Regions from separate parts of the uncultured Holdemanella sp. genome, predicted to be linked through region 3. Evidence: a T-box and tRNA genes for the amino acid it is inferred to sense, from the RefSeq annotation. Region 3 holds a T-box; the other regions hold tRNA genes.
The links. The T-box of region 3 lies ahead of ileS (isoleucine--tRNA ligase). A T-box ahead of a tRNA ligase gene usually reads a tRNA of that ligase, here a tRNA-Ile.

Region 1 (7,493 bases), on a different contig from region 3:
GAAGGATATGACTGTACAAAAGAGTGGATTCCAGTTACGCCAGCTCAACACTATTTTATGGGTGGAATTCATGTAGATAAAGATTCGCGTACTTCTATGTCACACTTATATGCGGTAGGAGAAACTAGCTGTAATGGAGTTCATGGAAAAAATCGCTTGGCTAGTAACTCATTACTTGAATCTTTAGTGTGGGGTAAAAGAGCAGTTGTTGATTTATTGAAAAAGGAACCGGCTTATACAAGTGATTTTGATTGTTTGGCAAATGCGACTAAGTCACATCAATTATCAAATCAAGAAAAGATGTACCATGATATGGTACTTGAAGAAATAGAAAGAGAGAGGCAAGCTCGTGGATAAAAATACAATGCGTTTAAATGTGGATCACTTATTGATCCAAGCTTTGCAGGAAGATATTACAAGTGAAGATGTTTCAACAAATGCAGTGATGCCTTCCTATCAATATGGGCAGGTACAATTGATCTGTAAAGAAGATGGAATTGTTGCAGGTCTTGAAGTGTTTGAAAGAGTCTTTTATTTGTTAGATGAAAACATGAAAGTAAAATTCTATGTAAAAGATGGGGACGCTGTTAAGAACGGTCAATTGTTAGCTGAAGTATTTGGCGATATTCGTGTTCTTTTATCAGGAGAAAGAACGGCTTTGAATTATCTTCAAAGAATGAGTGGTATTGCCACATATACAAATCGTGTCGTATCTTACTTAAAGGGTTCAAAGACAAAGTTATTAGATACAAGAAAAACAACGCCAAATATGCGTGTTTTTGAAAAATATGCAGTTCGTGTTGGTGGTGGAAACAATCATCGATATAACTTATCAGATGGTGTTATGTTAAAAGATAATCATATTGCTGCGGCTGGTTCTATCACAAATGCAGTTAAGATGGCAAAGGATTATGCTTCTTTTGTTCGTAAAATTGAAGTAGAAGTTGAAACTTTAGAACAAGTTAAGGAAGCTGTTGAAGCTGGTGCTGATATAATTATGTTGGATAACATGAGTGTTGAAAATATGAAAAAAGCAATTGAAATCATCGATGGAAGAGCCGAAACAGAATGTTCTGGAAATGTCACAAAAGAAAATATTGAAAAATTAACAGCATTAGGTGTGGACTATATTTCAAGTGGTGCCCTAACGCATTCAGCACCAATTTTAGATTTGTCTTTAAAAAACTTGCAGGTGAAATAAATGGAAAAAGAAGCTAGACTTCAAGCCATTTATGACACAATCTCAAAAAGTGAGGTGCCAGTTTCTGGAAGTGCACTTTCAAAAAAATTTCGTGTATCAAGACAAGTCATTGTGCAAGATATTGCTTTATTAAAGGCAAGAAATGTTCATATTTATGCGACACACAAAGGATATGTATGCTCACCTCAAAGAGTTCGAAGAGTATTTTCATGTTACCATTTGAATAATTGTATGGAAGAAGAAATGAATGCAATCGTAGATTGTGGTGGCTGTATTGAAAATGTATTTGTCAAACACAATGTGTATGGCAAGTTAGAGGCAAAGATGAATATTAGTTCTAGAAAACAAGTCAAAGAATTTATCGATTCTATTTCACAGAATCGGGCAAAGCCTTTAACAGATTTAACGAGCGGATATCATTGTCATACGGTGAGTGCACAATCAAAGGAAGATTTAGATTCAATTGAGGAATCATTAAGAAAACTTCATATTTTACAAGAGGCCTAATGGCCTCTTTTATGATAGAATGAATTTAGAAAGTAGTGATTTTTATGGAACAACCACCAAAATTTATGCCTGATAAAGAAATGAGTAAAATAGGCAGCTCATTATGGCTATATATCATTATGCAGCTGACACTCTCTTTTTTGTTTAGCTTTGTAGCCATGCCTTTAATCATGTATTCTTTGTATTATGATTATTCTGCAATCAATGCATGTATAGAAATGATGATTTCTTTTATATCTGGAATCATCCTGTTATGGTTTATGAGTAATTCTTTTAAACGAGGTATCAAAGATTTGAAGTTTACATTTAAACCCAAAGAGACAATAGATACAGTTGCCATGATGTATTTTTTGAATTATGCGATAGGTATTATTGGTGTTTTATTATCAAAATTTGGATTACCGGATACAAGCCCAGATTTCTCATTAAATGGAAGTTTACTCTACAACACTTTTACTTTTATCAGTGTTGTCATACTTGCACCTATATTTGAAGAATTGATATTTAGAGGTATGATTCTGCAAACATTGTCTAAATATAATAAAATGTTCGCCATTGTTGTGACATCATTATTATTTGGATTGCTACACTTGAATATGACGCAAGCCATACCTGCTTTCTTTATGAGTCTAGTACTATGTTACATGTACCTTAAATCGGATAGTATTTTAGTTACTATATTAGCTCATGCAGGTAATAACTTTTTAGCTCTAATGTCGGCTTATTCAAATAATATTATGATTACAGTTTTAGTACTGTCACTAGTGATTTATGGATTAATCACAGTGGTATTAAAGTCAAAAGAAATCAATGAATTTATTAAAGAAGAGAAGACAAATGATAATTGGTATGCGAGATTCTTTAAGCGAATCCCCAACATTCTGTATTTAATATTTACGATTCTTTGGATTGTCATTTCATTATTCATGAATATGTTTTAAAAAGAGGACATCTCCTATTATTGGAAATGTCCTTTATTGGTTGTCTTTCTTTAATTCGTCAAATTTTTGTTTCATTGTAGGATTGTTACGCGTTAGACGTTTGATTGTAAGATCCTCAGCTTTATTATTTGCCAACTGTAATTGTCTTTCACTCGATAATAAAGCTTCTTTTGTTTTTTGAAGATGTGAAATTGTTTTATCGATTTCTTCAATAGCTATGTTGAATTTTTTAGAAGCCAATTCGTAATTTCTTGAGAACTTCTGCTTAAAATCATTCATGCTCTCTTCAAAATTTGTGATATCAATATTTTGATTACGCACCAACTGTAATTCATTTTTATACTGCATAGAATTCAATGCAGCATTTCTTAAAATGGTGATCATTGGAATAAAGAACTGGGGACGGATCACATACATTTTTGGATAGCGATGCGATTTGTCGACTATGCCTGTATTATACAATTCATTCTCAGGTTCTAACATAGAAACAAGAACAGCATATTCACAATTCTTTTCATTACGATCTTTATCTAATTCTTTTAAGAAATCTTCGTTTTTATGTTTTGTAGCCGTTTTATCATTTTCGTTTTTCATTTCAAACATAATGGAAATGATTTCTACACCATTCTCATCTAACTCTCGATAGATATAGTCACCTTTAGATCCTGTACGAGCGTCGTTATCTTTTTCAAAGTATGCATTTTGAAAACCCGTCGCACGAAGCTTATTAAATTCAATTTCACAATGCTGTTCTAAAGATTCACCGATCATCTTAGTGGATTGTTTCAATTTAAAATCTTTATAGTAGGCAATTTGCTCATCTTTGGTTTGTAGTAAAGTATCATATTTTTCCTGCAAGCTCTTTTCTTGAAGCTGATATTTCATTTTATCCTGCTCGATTTGATTTTGTAGGTCTTGTTTAATACTCTTTACATTCAATTCATTTTCAACCTTTGCCTTATCCATATTTTGTTTTAAAGACTGGATTTCAAGATTCTTTTTATTTAACTGAGATTGGTATGTATTTTCTAGATTTGCCTTTAATACTTTTTCGTTGTTTGAAATGTTGTTCTTTAAGGCTTGAATTTCATTTTCCTTTGCCTGCAGCTGTAATTTATATTCTTGTTCAGTCTTAGATTCGTTGATTTTATTTTGTGAAAGGATTTGATCAAGCTTGGCATTTAATTTAGAAATCTCTAAATCTTTTTGATTTAATTGCTCCTGATATTCTTTTTGTGTTTCAGATTTTGTTAATTGTGTACTCGCTTCTAGTTTTTCTTTTAATGAAATGACTTCTTGTTCTTTATCATTTTGTTTTTGATTAAAATCCGATTGTAGCTGTTTGATTTCAAGTTCTTTATTTGCCTGAAGTTCTTTGATTTCTAAAGCCTTCTGATTTAATTTAGACTCATACTCTTTTTCTAATTTAGATTGAATGATTTGATTGGAATTTTTTTGTCTTTCATTTAATTCTTTTTCAAATTCTTCATTACGAACCTGTTGTAAGATTTCATGGTACTGACTCTCATCAACTTGAAATACGGTTCCGCAATTTGGACATTTTATTTGACTCATAAGCTACCTCCATATTATTTGTATTATAATCAATAAATTGACAGTATTCATGTCTAAAACTAAATTAATTATAATATTTAAAAAAAATCAAAAAAAGACTTGCATAATATAAAATCACATGGTATATTAAATAGGCATTCAGCGAATGGGCCTGTAGCTCAGGTGGTTAGAGCGCACCCCTGATAAGGGTGAGGTCGTTGGTTCAAGTCCATTCAGGCCCACCATTTGCTGAAGATATGGGGTGTTAGCTCAGCTGGGAGAGCACCTGCCTTGCACGCAGGGGGTCATCGGTTCGATCCCGATACGCTCCACCAATTTTAAAATGTAAGTCATCTTCGGGTGACTTTTTTTCTTGTTTAGAGGATTGATTATGTATATACAATATTATGATTCACCATTAGGGAAAATGTTATTGGCTGCCGATGAAATTGGATTGATTGGTGTTTGGTTTGAAAATCAAAAGTATTATGCGAATGGTTTAAAAGAACCTATTGAAAAAGAAACAGCTGTGTTAAAGGAAACGAAAGAATGGTTAAATCTTTATTTTAAAGGTAAAGAACCAAAGACTTTACCTAAGATGCATCTAATTGGAACACAGTTTCAAAAGAAAGTTTGGCAACTTCTTCTTAAAATACCCTATGGTAAAACTATGACATATAAGGACATCGCAAGAATGTTTTCACCAACAATGTCAGCACAGGCAGTGGGTGGTGCTGTAGGACATAATAAGATATCAATTTTGATTCCTTGTCATAGAGTGATTGGTTCAAATAATAATTTGACTGGATATGCAGGTGGAATCGAAAGAAAAGAAAATTTATTGAAATTAGAAAAAAAGAATGGTATTTAATATTGTTTTCACATTGCTTCTGTATAATGAAAAGTGCATACGCGTGTGTACTTTTTGAGGAGGAGGCAAAAGTCTTTCTATGAAAGGAAAAGGCACAAACATGTTGCGGTTTGGCATGAATGTGCAGAATACTACTTGTGGAGTATCTTGTGATGCTTTACGTCATACTTTTAGTGACGTTAGCTATTATAGTCGCTGTTAAGTAGAAGCAGTATTATCTTTCATGCCGAATCCCAAAAAAGCGAACCCCTAGGGATTGCAGTCCCTAGGGGTTCTTTCTTATCTTTCAATGCCAAATACATTATAACAGAAAATTTAAAACTTTATAATAAAATATAAATATAAATATAAATTATCTTTAGATTGTTTGGATTAAATTAGGTATTTAACTGGATTATGCAGATGGAATTGAAAAGAAATAAAAATTACTAAAATTTGGAGTTGTACATATAATGTGTACCTTTTTTTAATGGATGTAAAACGTAGATTCGAATTTACTGAAAATAAATGTAAGAAAATGCTTGCATAATTGAAAATGTGATGTTATTATTAACGCACAAAACACAAAGAGATGGAGTAGTAAAAGGAAGGTCTTTATTAGAGAGTTGTCGGTCGGTGCAAGACATGAAAGATTGAACTTTGAACTTACCATGGAGTGGTCAGGTTGATAAGACTTGGACGTATGCTTAACGTTAATAAAGCAGGATGTGATAGCATCTGAAATGAGTGCATTCTTAAATGAATGAAGAAGAGTGGTACCGCGGAAGTATTGTAATTCTAACCTTTCGTCTCTTCTGTCTAACAGGCAGCAAGAAACGATTGGTTTTTTTGTTAGCTTGTTGTGCACACTATAGGAGGAAATGTATGAAAGCACAAAAAGTTGGAAAAATGGCGATATTTTCGGTAGGCGCCGTATTGTTCTCAGCACATGCTGGAGGTGGATTTGCCACAGGAAATCAGGCAAATACATATTATGTAGGTTTAGGATGGACTGGTATTGTGAGTGCCATAATAGCTATGTTGCTATTGATATTGACAATGCGAGAAGCCATGGTGATGTATAACCAGAGAAATTTAACAAGTGCAAAGGAATTGTTTGAAAACTTATATCATCCATTCGATAAGTTGGAAATTTTATTTGAGATCTTTTTTAATATCATGGTTTTGATGGCAGTTGCAGCAGCAATCAGTGGTGCTGCTAGTGCATTACAACAATACTTTGGATTTAATTATTATGCTTGTGTCGTTGCGGTTGGAATTGTGGTTCTTTGCTTAACAATTTTTGGTGCCAATGTAGTTCGTATGGCCAGTACATATATGGGTATGGCAATTTTGGTGACAGCTATTGTTATTTATGGTATGGGAATCATGAAAGGTCAAAATATTGGAGCTATTTTAGCAAAAGATTTTACTGTGAATGGTTTTATGAACATGCCTAAAGCTATTTTAAATGCATTTACATATGCAGGCTTTCAATGTGTGACATTACCAACAATCGTTGCTTGTGGAGCTATCTTACCGGATCGTAAATCTTGTTCAAAAGCGATGTGGATCTCATTTGTGATGAATGCTGTTGCATTAGTTTTAAGTGTTTTGATGTTAATTTCTTGGAAGGGTGTTTATGGAGAAACAACTCTACCTACATTGACAAGTTTAAATGCAATGAATGCCAACTGGATGGTTGTTGTATATGGTATTTGTTTATTACTATGCTTAATTTCTACAGCAGTAACAACAACATTCGGATTTGTGGCTCGCTTTGAAAATATTCATGTTTTAAAAAATGTTACAAATCCAGTCAAGAAAAGAATTATTGTATCTGCATTTATTATTGTGGTATCTATGACGATTTCAATGGCTGGATTAACAAACATTATCAAATATGGATATGGTTATTGTGGATATTTAGCTATCGCAATTATCATTGTTCCATTCTTAACTGTAGGTGTATATAAGAATTATCATACAAAAAGTGTTAAAGTAAAAGAAGGAGTCGAAGTTTATGAAAACAATTGAAATGTCTAATTATTCAGTCGGAGAAAGCTGTTATAATGAAATCGGTAGTGTATGTGAAAAATACAACGTTAAAAAGGTTGTGTTGATTGGTGGTAAAAGAGCTTTGGCGGCGGCTGAGCCAAGAATTCGTGAAGCCATTAAAGAGACTGATATTATTATTACAGATTCAATTGTATATGGTATTGAATGTACAATGACAAACGTACATAAATTAACTTCAAATCCAAACGTACAAGAAGCAGATGTTATCTTTGCGATTGGTGGAGGAAAAGCAATTGACACTTGTAAAACCGCATCGATTGAAATGAATGACAAGATGGTCTTCTCATTCCCAACAATTTGTTCAAACTGTTCCGCCGCTACGGCCATTGCCGTAGTATATGACGATAATGGAGCATTGGAC
Region 2 (7,493 bases), on a different contig from region 3:
AGAAAAATTCTGCTCAGACATTTCAAAGACAAATTGGGAATCTGCAACAGTAACAACATTAGATGATAAAATTATTCCTTACATCACTAACATCTGTAAGCGTGATCCTCGTAGTGGAAAAACAGTTACTGGTGGTATTGTCACTTGTAGAGATTCAAGTTGGTTATTGAGTTGGACAATCAATCGTCAAGGACAATTCAAAAACCAAGATCCAAATAAAGTATGCGTTTGGGTATATGGACTATTTACCGATGTAGATGGTGACTACATTAAAAAGCCAATGAGAGAATGTACCGGTAAAGAAATTACAGAAGAATGGCTATATCATTTGGGTGTTCCAACAGATCAAATTGAAGAATTAGCTACAAATTCCGCAAGATGCGTTCCTACAATGATGCCATACATTACTGCATTCTTCATGCCTAGAACGAAAGGTGATCGTCCAGATGTAATTCCTGATGGATGTGTAAACTTCGCATTCTTAGGACAATTTGCCGACACACCAAGAGACACGGTCTTCACCACTGAATATTCAGTTCGTACCGCAATGGAAGCTGTATACGGATTACTCGGTGTAGATCGTGGTGTTCCAGAAGTTTGGGGCAGTGTATACGATGTACGTGAACTATTAGATTCAAGCGTAAAATTAATGGATGGTAAATCCCCATTAGAAATTAACTTAGGACCTTTAAATGTGTTCAAAAAACCAATTCTTAAGGCAATCAAAGGTACAGTTATTGAAAAACTATTAAAAGATCATGATGTGATCAAAAGCAATATGAAATACTAGAAACGAAAAGGAAGAAAGCACTAAACTTTCTTCCTTTTACATATCTAGCCAAATTTTAAGTCCTGTTGTATCCGCCCTACCCGATACGAATGTCACTTCTATATTATGATATTTTTCACATTCTTGGCGAATATCTTTGACATATCCTTCTAATACAACTTCGTTTTTTTGATTATATAATATAATTTTTGTTTCTGGATAAAACAGCTTCATACATTCATGAAAATTCATATAATAAACCCCAAGAAAAAGAGAGTAGATCAACTACTCTGCTAATTTCTTTTCAATGTCTTCAATCTCTTGTTCAAGTTGTTTAATAAAGTCTTCTTTATCTTCTACTTGATCTTGTAAGTCAGCCACTGTAGCCTCACTTACCAAGCCTGTCATATCATCTTGAAGACGTTTAATTTGACGTTTTTGGTTTGCGATTTGTTCTTCTTTACGAGAAATGATTTCTGCCATGTGATCACGCCAGTTTGCACGACGCTTTTCGCTAGCCGATTTTAGCCCTGCAAAATATTCGTCCATAACACCTCTGAATTCATTCCAAATTTCGTCTTCTTTATCTTTTCCACAGAAACCAATTGATTTCCATTTATTTGATAATTCTTTCATCATTGCAGTTTGTTCACGAGTATATTCTTGTAAACCTGCAATTGATTTAGCTTCTTTTACTAAAGCTTGTTTTTCTGCATATTTTTCATCATGTTCAGCATGCAATTTTTCATAGAACTCATTACGTTTTGCGTAGAATTTTTGACGTGCTTCATTAAATGCATTCCATAATTCATCATCAAATTCACGACCTGCATTTCCTGCAGCTTTCCATGCATCCATCAATTCTTTATATTTAGCACTTGTTTTTTGCCATTCTTCAGAATCTTGTAAAGATTTAGCCTTTTCAATTAAATCTTCTTTTACCTTTTTAGCATTTTCAAACTGAGCGGCTCTATTTTCCCAGTTTGCGTGTTTACGATCATAGAACTTCTGACGAGCTGCATTGAAACGTTCCCACAATTCATCATCTGTTTTCTTTCCGGCATTTCCAGAAACTTTCCATTGATCCATTAAGGAAGTCATCTTTTCAGTAGCCTTTTTAAAGTCATCTGATAAAGAAGTTTTTTCAGCTTCTTTGATCAAAGCTTCCTTTACATCAACCACTTTTTGAGCCAATGCCTTTTGTTTTTCATATACTTTTTCAACGTTTGCGTCAAATTCTTCTCTTAACTTTTCTTCTGCCAAAGACTCACCAAAACCAGTCTTTCTCCATCTTTTTTTCAAATCATTCACAAAGCGAACCGCTTCACTGAAATCTTCAATTTCATCAACTTTTTTTGATTCTTCGACAAGAGCCTGTTTTTGGTCGATACCGGCTTCCATATCTTCAAATTCTTCGTAAAATTCTTTTTCCATACATCTACTCAGCTTTCTAATCATCCGATTACTTATGATTATAACATAGAATGAAAAAAGTATAAAAAAAAAACTGCATATGCAGTTTAAATTTTACAAATGGTGGAGCGTATCGGGATCGAACCGATGACCCCCTGCGTGCAAGGCAGGTGCTCTCCCAGCTGAGCTAACACCCCATTATATTAAGCGTCTAAAGAAATCATGGTGGGCCTGAATGGACTTGAACCAACGACCTCACCCTTATCAGGGGTGCGCTCTAACCACCTGAGCTACAGGCCCATATCCCCAAGACGCTTATATATAATACCATAAATATTAATGATTGCAAGTACTTTTTTGCTTTTTTTCTAAAATTTTTCTCTTTTCTTGATAATACACACGCATAATTGTTGAAACCAAAAGAATTCCTAATGCTAAAACCCCCGCAATACTCAATGTTTGAAGTCCCATATTCAATGTGTTCTGTGCATCACCACGAATAGCCGCAAGCATTGTACGATACATCCCACCACCAGGAACCAAAGGAATTAATGCGCAAACTAAAAATGTTGTTACCGGAGTCTTGCATTTACGTGCTAAAATTTCTGAAGCTAATGCCAAACCTAAGGCTCCATAAAAATTCGATAGAATTTCCGAACACCCTAAATATAATGACACCTTATAACAGGCACCTCCAATAGCACCTACAACACCGGCTATCCATAAATTTCTTCCTTTGATATTGAAAAGGAAACCAAATCCCAAACTTGCAAGGAATGAAGATATACCTGATTTTAAAATTACATACACCATATTTCCATTCCCCTATATCCAAAAATACATCACAAAACCAGCACCTACCGCAATAGCAACTGCGCATAAAAATGCATCTGCTGCTCTTGCAACACCAGATACATAATCTCCTGCAATCGTATCACGAATCGCATTCGTAATCGCAAGTCCTGGAACTAGAAGCATAAAACTCGAAATTACCATAATATCCACATTGGTCTGAGGCAATACTTGATGAATCAATTGAGCACTCAATGCTGCAGATCCCGCAGATATCGCATTATTCAAGAAAGAATTGAGTTTGTGCTTTGACAAGAAACAACTCATACAACGAATCAAAATCCCAATAAAAAAGGACATCACAATTTCTAATAAAGTCCCATTAAAGAAAATCCCAAATCCAGCTGCGCCAACCGCACCAAAAAGCATTGTCTCTTTAAAAGTATAGCGAGACATGCCCTTAATTCGATCCAATTCACCAGCCAATTCATCCACTGACATTGGATTTGAACAAATTCTTCTAGAAAGCGTATTAATTTGATCAATGCGATTTAAATCTACCTCTCCCGTATGCACCCTGCAAATACGTGTTATCGTTTTATTTTCATATGTTAACGAAAACATGATGCCAGTTAAAGTTACGTAGCTATCCGCATACTCAATCCCCTCAAAACAACGACACATTCTGACCATTGTCTCTTCAACACGATTGACTTCTGCACCACTCTCTACTAACATCTTCCCTGCTTCAATAATTGTATTTAATAATTTTTCAATATTCATAACAAGATTATAACAAAATCCACGAAAAAAATAAGCAGAAAAACTGCTTATTCTGGGATTTCTATATTAATCTTATCAAACTCTTGTGACACATTTAATGCGTGGTCATTGATACGTTCAAAGTCTGTAAATATACGTGATAACATCATACTTACTTCACTCGAACATTTCTGTTGTTTTAATGCTTGAATCTGTGCTTCGCGCCAACTTGATACAAGTGAATCAATCACATCGTCCTTACGTTCTGCTTCTTCTACATCATACAAATCATTTTTCATATCTACACATAATTTCTGCATATGTTCAACAATTTCAATTTCCGAAATAGTCATCTGATCTTGAAGACGTTTAGCTGCCTGATGATTCATATTCACCGCATAATCACTAATACGTTCAATATCTACCAACATCAAATAATAGCTTGATAAAGCTTGAGAAATATTCACATTCAAGTTAGGAGTCGCTAAAGCAGTACTAATATACTCACTAATGACTTTATCCAAATAGTTAACTGTATCTTCTCTTCGATAGATTTGTTCATCATTTTTATCACTAAACTGTAGTAACTGTCCAAAAGCCTGACTTACATTTTCGTAGGCCAATTCTAACATGTGCAATGTTTCATCATTGATTTGTTTTACAGAAATTGCGGCACCACCAATCATCTTCTTTGACTTTGGAAGAGGTTGCAAATATAATAAACGATCATCTTCTGTTTCTTTGTTCTCTACTGGTAAGATGTGTTGTGCAAATTCAGCCAAATATTTTCCAAATGGAAGCAATAATAACGTTGTACAAATATTAAACAATGTGTGCATGTTCGCAATCTGAGCTGTCGCATTATATGGAGTCCAATGAATCACCAAAGATACCAATGGTGTGAACATACATACTAATGTAAATATTACTGTACCAATAATATTGAAACTCAAGTGAATAGCTGTCGCTTGTTTAGCCTCACGACTCGTTCCAATTGATGCAAGAACGGCTGTAATACAAGTACCAATGTTTTGCCCAAACAATACATATACAGCTCCATCTAAGCCAATAACACCACTGGCTGCCAATGCCTGTAAAATACCTACAGAGGCTGAACTTGATTGAATTAAAGCGGTAAAACCAGCACCTACTAAAATACCAACCACCGGATTTGAGAAGTGTGTCACTAATTCAACAAATTCCTTTGATTCTCTTAATGGCATCATAGCTGTACTCATCATATTCATACCAATAAAAAGAATACCTAAACCAGCAATAATTTGGCCAAAATCAGTTGCCTTCGCACTTTTTGTGAACATAATTAAAGCTACACCCATAAAGGCTACTAATGGAGCAATGGCGCTAACATCTAATGCGATCAATTGACCTGTAATTGTTGTACCTACATTGGCTCCCATAATAATCCAAACAGCTTGTTGTAAAGTCATCATTTGTGCATTGACAAAACCTACAACCATAACTGTTGTTGCACTCGAACTTTGAATAACTGCCGTAACAAGTGCACCTACAATTACACCTAAAAATCGATTTGAAGTTAATTTCTCTAAAATTTGTTTTAAGCGATCTCCAGCCGCAGCTTCAAGACCATTTCCCATCATCTGCATTCCATATAGGAATAAAGCTAATCCACCCAATAAAGACAATATATTTGTTGTTGTCATATTTTCCACCTTTTCATAATTACGCACTTAATATAAATTTAAATGGATTTTCATACTATCTTTACAATGTTAAATCTATGTTAAATTTATTTAACAATTCAAAATAGGTAGTATAATAAACCAAAAAAGGAGAATTTTATGCCAACAATCATTGAAAACAGAAGAAATTTGCACCAAATCCCTGAAATTGAACTCACAACACAAAAGACAGCACAATATATCGAAAACGTATTAGATTTATATGACTGCACAATTGATCATCCAATTCCTAATAGTGTAACCGCCTTTTTTGACAATAAGAAAGAAAAAACAATTGTTTTTCGTTCCGATATGGACGCTCTTCCTATGGAAGAAAATACAGATTTGGAATTTAAAAGCACCAATGGATGTATGCACGCCTGCGGACATGATGGACATATGGCGATGGTTTTAGAAATAGCTAAATATGCCAAAGAAAGTGACTACAACGTATTACTCTTATTTCAGCCAGGAGAAGAAAAACCTGGTGGTGCTAAACCCATCATTGAATCTGGATTCTTTAAACAATTTAACATTGCCGCTATTTATGGTACCCATATCTATCCAGAACTAGAAATGGGTAAAGTTTATACGCGTCCTAATGAAATGATGGCGGGAGGATGCGAATTTGAATTACTTGTCAAAGGCAAAGCAAGCCATGCAGCACAACCTCAAAATGGAATCAATGCATTAACAGCTTGTGTTGAAATTCTACAAAAGTCTTTAGAACAAGAAGAAAAAGCTTTCGACGACAACACATTCCACCTTCTTCATTTTGGAACTTTCCATTCTGGATCAGCCTTTAACATCATTGCTGACCAAGCCCATGTACGAGGTTCTATTCGCTATTATGATCCAAAGGTATTTGATCAAATTGTAGAAATTATCGAACAAAACATGAATAATGCAATCAAAAAATACAAGGTGCAAGTAAATTTCAAAGTCAATCACCACTATCCACCTGTATTAAATAATGATGAATTATTCTACACTCTATACAACAACAATCTAGTGCACAAACTAGAAAACCCTGTACTTATTAGTGAAGACTTTGGCTACTATAGAAATGTAGCTCCATCTATCTTCTTTTTTCTAGGAACAGGAGATACCATTCCATTACACTCAAATCAATTCACATTTGATGAGAGCATCTTAGACAAAGGTGTCGAACTCTATAGAAAACTTTTAAAAACGAAACTTATGTTCTAATCTAAGGAGCTGTTCAAAACTTGAACAGTTCTTTTTAGACAAAAAAGAGCAGAGACTCATTCAAGTCTATGCTCTATGTGATATTTTAATATCTTTTTCTTCTTGCTAATGCAGCACATACACCTAATCCAGCCAGTGCAAGTGTTCCTGCTACCATTAAGATTCCAGTATTTGTTTGTAATCCAGTTGTAACCTTTCCAGGTTCTTTTTTGTTTCCAGGTTTAGCTGGTTTTTCTTGTTTACTTGGTTTTCCCGGAGTTTCTGGTTTGCTAGGCTTATCTGGATTTTCTGGTTTACCAGGTTTTTCTGCTTTTACAAGGTTATTAGCAGCCACATTCAATTTTTCTACTGCTGCATTTACTGCTTCTTGTGTAGCATTTGCATCACCGCTTACTTCTCTAGCTTCTGCATATGCTTGGGCAAATGGTCCCCAGCTTTCTGCTGTGTAATCTGCTTCTTTGTATTCAGCATATTTTTGTAAAGCTTTAGTAAGTGCATCTTTATTTACTGTTTCTGGACTTTCTGCTTTTAAGTTGTTAAATGCATCCATTAATTTTGCATCCAATGCTGCCAATTCTTCTTCAGAAGCAAATGCATTCATATCCATGATTGCATCTACTGCTTTTGTGAATTTCTCATAAGAATCTTTACTGTATTCTTCTGGATTTACACTATTCAATAATTCTTGTGCCTTATTTTGTAAATCCAATACTTTATCTGTATTTTGTTGTTGAATTTTTACAGTCGCATTGATTTCTGCAGCACTCGCAAATCCTCCTATTCCTTGTACTTCGAAGCGTACAACTTTAAATGTTTGTGATTGATCAAACGTAAATTCGTACTTGTTG
Region 3 (7,493 bases):
GCATGTCTTTTAATTGGAAATAAAAAAAAGAATATAAGTTTGAATAAGTCATTCTTTGTGCTATAATTATGTTCGTTAAGGAGGTTTTTCCCATGGGATTTATGGATAAAGTAAAAGACTTCGTTGCTCCAATCGAAGAAGAAGACGATTATCAAGAAGCACCACAAGCTGAAAAGGTAGAAGAAGTAGAACCTCAAAGTCGTTATGAGAGACCAAAAGCTCGTACGAACACAACTTCTTTGAATTCAAATACAAAAATGGTATTGTTTGAACCAAGAAGCTTTGGAGAAGCTGAGGAAGTAGGACAACGTTTAAAAGAAGGTCGTGCTGTTGTAGTTAATTTACACAAGCTAGATCGTGACTATGCACAACGTACTATTGATTTTTTAACAGGTGTTGTATATGCACTTGATGGTAAAATTCAGAAAATTGGTCAGAACGTAATTTTATGTTCTCCAGCTGAAATAGGTGTACAAGGAACTATTTCATTAGGAAGTCCTGATGACTTCGAAGATGAAGACTAATATTTACTTTTAATGAGCTCATTTATGGTAGGTCATGAGGTGTTTATTTCGCAGATGAAAGATCAGATTCGTATCTTTCAAAAACAAAATAGGCTGATCATGACCTATTTTTTATCGATTTCTGAACAAGCTATTCTTCAGAATATGGTACCTAAAAATATTCATCTTGTATTTGATGGGGGCTATGATGAGGCAGAAAGAAAAATCGCATGCTTTATACCCGAAGGATATGAGGGTTTTAGTGATTGTGTTTGTCTTCATGCCACATACAATTCAAAATTCAAAACATTAACACACTCTGATTTACTAGGATGTTTAATGCATTCGGGTATTGAAAGAAGTGTCATTGGCGATTTAATTGTACAAGAAGATGACTTATATATTTTTTGCAAAGAAAAAATTTCAAAATATATTATCGATAATTGTACGCAGATTGGTAAGTGTAATGTATGTTTTGAAGAGTGTTTGGATTATGAAATCACAAAAAGTAATAAAAAAGAAATACGTATCATGTGCAGCAGTCTACGTTTAGATAGTATTATTGCTCAATTGTCACATTGTTCAAGAAGTGAAGCATTAAAAAAGATTCATGCTGGATTTGTGAAAGTTAATGATGTGGTACTTGAACAAAATTTACAATTGTGCAATAATGATTTCGTGTCAATCAGAAAGACAGGTCGATTCCAGTTTAAAGAGGTTATTTCAACCACAAAAAAGGGAAGACTTGTTTTGAACTTTGATCAATATATTTAGCTAAGATAAAGACACGCCTTTATTCGTTAGGATTTAAGAGAGCAATGAAATTTGGTGAAACATTGTATGAATAAGAATTTAGGTATCCCTTTTGAGCTGATCTTACGAAATTATAGTAGTTTGATCCGGATGATCCGTTATCTCATCAAAGTGCATAGTGTAAACTATGAATTAAGGTGGTACCGCGTGTTTATTACGTCCTTTTATTAGGACGTTTTTTTTATTTTGAAAAGGAGATAAAGTATGGACTACAAAGAAACTCTTCATATGCCTAAAACGGCATTTGAAATGCGTGGAAATTTGACTAAAAAAGAGCCTGGTTTCCAGAAACGCTGGCAAGATGAAAAATTGTATGAAAAGATGTTAGAAAGAAGAGAAGGAGCAGAATCATTTGTGTTACATGATGGTCCTCCTTATGCCAATGGGGATATCCACTTAGGGCATGCCTTAAATAAAGTGTTAAAAGATGTCATTATAAAATCTCACTTTATGGAAGGATATAACACACCATATATTCCTGGATGGGATACTCATGGTTTACCAATTGAAACTGCGGTTACTAAATTGGGTTATGACCGTAAAAAAATGGGGATTGCTGAATTTAGAAAAATCTGTTATGACTATGCTCTAAAACAAGTAGCTAATCAAAAAGCTGGATTCTTAAGTTTAGGATCTATTGGAGATTATGATCATCCTTATATCACTCTTCAAAAGGGTTTTGAAAAACACCAAATTGAAATCTTTGGAAAGATGGCTATGAAAGGTTTGATCTACAAAGGATTAAAACCAGTTTATTGGTCACCAAGTAGTGAATCAGCTTTAGCTGAGGCGGAAGTTGAATATAAAGATGTTAAGAGTCCAACAATTTATGTTAAATTTGCCGTTAAAGACGGAAAAGGCGTATTAGATACAGATTGCAACTTCGTCATTTGGACAACAACACCTTGGACAATTCCTGCAAACTTAGGAATCAGTGTGAACCCTGATTTTGATTATTCATTAGTGGATACAGAAAAGGGTAAATTGATTATGCTTTCAAGCATGGTTGAAGAATTGTGTGATAAGTTTGAAGTTGAAAAACGTGATGTTTTAAAAACTTTCAAAGGTAAAGAATTTGAATATATTACTTGTACTCACCCATTATATCCAGAAAGAGAAAGTTTATTGATGTGTGGAGATCACGTAACAGCCGATGCTGGTACTGGATGTGTTCATACAGCACCTGGATTTGGTGTGGATGACTTTAATATTGGTATGAAATATGGTTTGCCAGTATATTGTAACGTAGATGCACAAGGATGCATGATGGATGATGTTGGAGAATGGCTTGCAGGTCAATATGTAGAAGATGCCAACAAGACTGTCACTCAAAAATTAGATGAATTGGGTGTATTATTAAAACTTCAATTCATCACGCACTCATACCCACATGACTGGCGTACTAAAAAACCAATTATTTTCCGTGCTACAACACAATGGTTTGCGTCAATTGATCAAATTCGTGATGAATTATTAGAACAAATTCACTCTGTATCTTGGGTACCTGCCTGGGGTGAACAACGTATGCACAATATGATTGCCGATCGTAATGACTGGTGTATTTCTCGTCAACGTGCTTGGGGTGTTCCAATTCCAATTGTTTATGGTGAAGATGATACTCCAATCATGGATCAAGCAATCTTTGATCACGTAGCTGAATTAGTTGGTGAATATGGATCAAACGTTTGGTTTGAAAGAGATGTTAAAGATTTATTACCAGAAGGATATACGAATGAACATTCTCCAAATGGAATCTTCCGTAAAGAAACAGATACTATGGATGTTTGGTTTGACTCAGGATCAAGTCATACAGGAGCTATGATGGATCGTGGCTTAGGTTATCCTGCTGACTTATATTTTGAAGGTAGTGACCAATATCGTGGATGGTTCAACTCAAGTTTAATCGTAGGTACTGCTGTTCATGGTAAAGCTCCATACAAACAAGTATTATCACATGGTTTCGTTATGGATGAAAAAGGCGTTAAGATGTCTAAATCTCAATGGAATGCCGTTGCACCTAGTGAAATCACTAAGAAATATGGTGCAGATATCTTACGCTTATGGGCATGTAGTGTAGACTATCAAGCTGATGTTTCAATGGGTCAAAAGATCTTGAAACAAGTTAGTGAAAACTATCGTAAAGTACGTAATACATTACGTTTCTTAATGGCAAACTTAGATAATCAACAATTTACTGCAAAAGATTGTGTAAACTTCAATGAATTGAGTGAATTGGATCAATATATTTTAACTGAATTAAAAGATGCCGTAGATTACTGTAGAAAAGCTTATAATGAATATCGTTTCTCAGATGTTGTTACATATTTGACAAACTTAATGACAAACGAATTATCAGCTTACTACTTAGATTACACGAAGGATATTCTTTATATTGAAAAAGAAGATGCACCAGTTCGTCGTCAAGTTCAAACTGTACTTTATAATGCCGTTGAAGTGATGACTAAATTATGGGCTCCAATCTTGGCTCATACTTGTGAAGAAGTCAATGACTATATGCACTTTGATGAAGAAAGTATCCATTTAACTACATTCAAAGACTTAGAATTAGATTTTGATGTTGATAAAATCAAAGTGGATATGGAAGAATTATTCAAAGTTCGTAAGGATGTCTTCAAAGCACTTGAAAATGCTCGTGCTCAAGGTTTAATCGGTAAATCACTAGAAGCACATGTTGTATTACATGTAAGTGATGCACAAAAAGAAATCATGGATCGTGTATTGAGTAATGCAGCGCAATGGTTCATTGTATCTAAAGTATCATTCACAAATGATGAATTAGAACAATTCGAAGTTTGTCAGGTTAAAGTAGAAAAGGCTACAGGTCATGTATGTCCTCGTTGCTGGAACTATACAGAATCTGAAAATGAAGATGGATTGTGTGATCGTTGTAATCACGTATTACATGACTAATATGTAAATGAAAAGAGTAACTCTAATCGACAAGAGTTACTCTATTTTTAATTTTGTCTGTTGTGATTATTTTATAATCTTTCGTTTCAAGATCTGCTTTAATATCTGTATCTTTATCCACAATCCATATAGCTTGTACATCATAATCAAGGGTAGATAGATATTTCATTCCATCTTTGACACTCATACAAAATAAGGTTGTGCTTAAGGCATCGGCCTTGCCTGAGTCTTTTGTGATGACGGTAACACTACGAACATAGTTTGCAGGATAACCGGTTTGTGGATCAATAATATGGGAATACTTTTTATTTTTGTAGGTAAAATATCTTTGGTAATCTCCACTTGTGACTAAACATGTGGCTTTTTTTGTTTCATATTGAACAAGAGCATCATTTGAATCAGGAGATTGAATACCAATCTTCCAATTGGATCCATCTTCTTTTTCACCAAGTAAGACAACATTACCTCCGGCATTGATATAGCCGTTTTTTAATCCGGCTTTATTTAATGCTTCTTTGGCAAGCTGGGCTGTATAGCCTTTGGCAATCGCACCTAGATCAATGGATAATTCAGAATCCAAATAGGATACTTCATTTTTATTAATTTGAATATTATTTAGATCAATATGTTTTAAGGCTTCTTGAATTTTGTCATCACTTGGTGGAACTTGTGTGTTTTCTCTAGCATCATGCCATAAATTTAATAGGCTTCCTTGACTGATGTCAAATTGTGGGTTTTCACACTGCATCTTTATAGCTAGTTTTAAACAATCAATAAAGGTAGAATCCATTTGAACGGGATGTTCATATGCTTCATGATTTAAAGTATATAGGTTATTCATATTTTTATAGGCATGGTATTGGTCGAATCGTTTGTTGTTTTCTTTAAATGTCTTTCGTAAGATTTTTGTATATTTCGCAAAATCTGCTTGTGAACATGAGCAATTTAGAGTGATGGGCGTGTCAAAGCCAACATCTGTTAGTGTAACATTTAGGGCTTCTGTTGTTTTATTGTCTTTGTTTTGAACGAAGAATATGACAGAACTTATAAAGATTAGAAAACAAATCGATAGGATGAGCCACGATAATATAGACTTATTTTTTTGCATAGAAGTATTATATGATGAATTGACTTTAATGTAAATGTAAGTACTTACCTAAATTATGGGAAATTGTCAAAAAAATCTTGAACTTGTGAAAAAAAAGGCCTATGATTAACTAGTATAAATGGGAGGTAGGATTTATATGTCACTATTTTTAGGACCAATGAGACAGCATATCCCTGGTAAAAAAGAATTGACAGAAAAGTCTGAATTGTTACATCTTATGCCTAAAAAGGAAGTTTATATTCCTTTAGTTGCAGGACGTACTTTAGACTTTGATATTCTTGTTGAAGAGGGAGATACTGTATCAGTTGGAACAAAACTGGCTGAAACAAAGTCAGGTTTTTATGTGCCAATTTATTCAAGTGTTTCTGGAACTTACAAAGGAATTGTTAAGCGTATGCACAATTCTTTGCGTCCACAAAATCACATGGTGATTGAATGCGATTTTAAACAAACCAAAGTTCAATCTTTTGCGCCATTAGACTGGCAAAGTGCAACTCGCCAAGAGTGTGTTGATTTTGTAAAGAATGCAGGTATTGTTGGTTTAGGTGGAGCTGGTTTTCCAACCTATGTAAAATATATGAAACCAGATGGAGTTGATTATGTATTGATCAATGCCGTTGAATGTGAGCCTTATATCACAGCCGATTACCGCTCTGTCATGGATGATGCACAAGATTTAGTTACAGGTGCTAAAATCATGAAGAAGATGGCTGAAGCCAAAACAGTTTACATTTGTATCAAAGAATCTCACCCTGATTTAATTGAAAAAGTTAAATCTGCATTGACAGATGCAGCTGGTGTTGAGGTTTATCCAGTCCCTGATGTTTACCCAATGGGTTGGGAACGTGTTCTAGTTCGTGAAGTATTGCATAAAGAATATGGTGGATTACCAGCTGAAGCCGGCGCCATCATTGGTAATGCTTCAAGTGCCATCGCTATTGCGAAAGCCTTTGAAAAAGGGGAAGCCATCACACAAAAGAATTTAACAGTGAGTGGTGAATGCGTAAAAGATCCACACAATGTATGTGTACCTGTAGGTATGCCAGTAAGCGAAATCATTGAAGCTTGTGGAGGATATACACAAGATACAGTTCGCTTGATTTCAGGTGGACCTATGATGGGTAAAACAATTGTCAATGATATGTTTGTCGTTGATCGTGCTATGAATGCATTAACTGTACTTCCAGCTGCCAATGATGATGCGATCGCATGTTTACGTTGTGGTAAATGTAGTGATCATTGCCCAAGTGGTTTACAGCCAGTAAGAATTACAGCTGCATTGAAGGCAAATGACGTTGATGAAATGTCAAAACGTGGCGTTATGAGTTGTATCGAATGTGGAATGTGTACTTATATTTGTCCATCTCATATTGATGTAACTGAAAATGTTCGTAAGGCAAAACGTATTGTTATGCTTAAGAAAAAGTAGGGAGGATTCAAATGAAATTTACTTTTCATGTAAGTCCAAGCATTAAGAATAACTTGTCAACACAACGTATCATGAAAGAATTATCTTTAAGTTTACTTGTTGTGTTTGTAGCAGCTGTTATTTATTATGCATCTGCATGGGGTGCTAGCGCTGCTTTGCATTGTGTTCTTTTATTAGCTTGTTCTTTAATTACAACATTCGTTTGCGAATCCATCTTCGCAAAGATTATGAAGAAAGATATTAAAACTTTCTTAAAGAGCTCATTTGGATGGGTTACAGCTATCATTTTAACTTTGATGGTACCTGTTAATATGTCTTGTTATGCGGTTATTATTGCGACTATTTTCGCAATTGTATTAGCTAAATTATTATTTGGTGGTTTTGGACAAAATATCTTCAACCCAGCAGCTGTAGGTCGTGCTGTAATTTTACAAGCATTTACTGGTGTTAGTGTTGGATTGATTACACAAGCTACACCAACTACAGTAATTGCGAGTGCTTACCATTGGTTACCAGCAAATGCTTCTGTATTAGATTCATTCTTATCTCAGTATGGTGGATTTGCAGGTTTAGCTCTAGGAACTTATCCTGGATCTATTGGTGAAACATTCTCAATCTTGATTTTGATTATTGGTGTAGTATTAGCTGTTCGCCAAATCATCGACTGGAGAGTTCCAGCTGTATATTTAGGAACTATCTTTGTATTAAC

Region 1: it has a tRNA-Ile gene. The T-box ahead of ileS (isoleucine--tRNA ligase) is inferred to sense a tRNA for this amino acid. The anticodon was not compared.
Region 2: it has a tRNA-Ile gene. The T-box ahead of ileS (isoleucine--tRNA ligase) is inferred to sense a tRNA for this amino acid. The anticodon was not compared.

Annotation. Positions count from the first base shown of each region.
Region 1 covers NZ_CATVYQ010000004.1:10,938-18,430, forward strand. The annotation lists gene Q3907_RS01320 (L-aspartate oxidase) at 1-357, shown strand, start outside; gene nadC (carboxylating nicotinate-nucleotide diphosphorylase) at 350-1,201, shown strand; gene Q3907_RS01330 (transcription repressor NadR) at 1,202-1,708, shown strand; gene Q3907_RS01335 (CPBP family intramembrane glutamic endopeptidase) at 1,753-2,649, shown strand; gene Q3907_RS01340 (DUF2130 domain-containing protein) at 2,683-4,224, opposite strand; tRNA gene Q3907_RS01345 (tRNA-Ile) at 4,372-4,448, shown strand; tRNA gene Q3907_RS01350 (tRNA-Ala) at 4,463-4,538, shown strand; gene Q3907_RS01355 (methylated-DNA--[protein]-cysteine S-methyltransferase) at 4,595-5,074, shown strand; gene Q3907_RS01360 (hypothetical protein) at 5,154-5,276, shown strand; T-box leader at 5,632-5,870, shown strand; gene Q3907_RS01365 (hypothetical protein) at 5,939-7,090, shown strand; gene Q3907_RS01370 (iron-containing alcohol dehydrogenase family protein) at 7,077-7,493, shown strand, end outside.
Region 2 covers NZ_CATVYQ010000049.1:4,077-11,569, forward strand. The annotation lists gene Q3907_RS08860 (oleate hydratase) at 1-790, shown strand, start outside; gene Q3907_RS08865 (hypothetical protein) at 827-1,003, opposite strand; gene Q3907_RS08870 (DUF349 domain-containing protein) at 1,055-2,203, opposite strand; tRNA gene Q3907_RS08875 (tRNA-Ala) at 2,304-2,379, opposite strand; tRNA gene Q3907_RS08880 (tRNA-Ile) at 2,406-2,482, opposite strand; gene Q3907_RS08885 (threonine/serine exporter family protein) at 2,519-2,995, opposite strand; gene Q3907_RS08890 (threonine/serine exporter family protein) at 3,008-3,757, opposite strand; gene Q3907_RS08895 (Na/Pi cotransporter family protein) at 3,805-5,418, opposite strand; gene Q3907_RS08900 (M20 family metallopeptidase) at 5,557-6,645, shown strand; gene Q3907_RS08905 (discoidin domain-containing protein) at 6,731-7,493, opposite strand, start outside.
Region 3 covers NZ_CATVYQ010000011.1:75-7,567, forward strand. The annotation lists gene Q3907_RS03295 (cell division protein SepF) at 93-524, shown strand; gene Q3907_RS03300 (YlmH/Sll1252 family protein) at 579-1,277, shown strand; T-box leader at 1,271-1,483, shown strand; gene ileS (isoleucine--tRNA ligase) at 1,521-4,247, shown strand; gene Q3907_RS03310 (FAD:protein FMN transferase) at 4,270-5,355, opposite strand; gene Q3907_RS03315 (RnfABCDGE type electron transport complex subunit C) at 5,492-6,784, shown strand; gene Q3907_RS03320 (RnfABCDGE type electron transport complex subunit D) at 6,796-7,493, shown strand, end outside.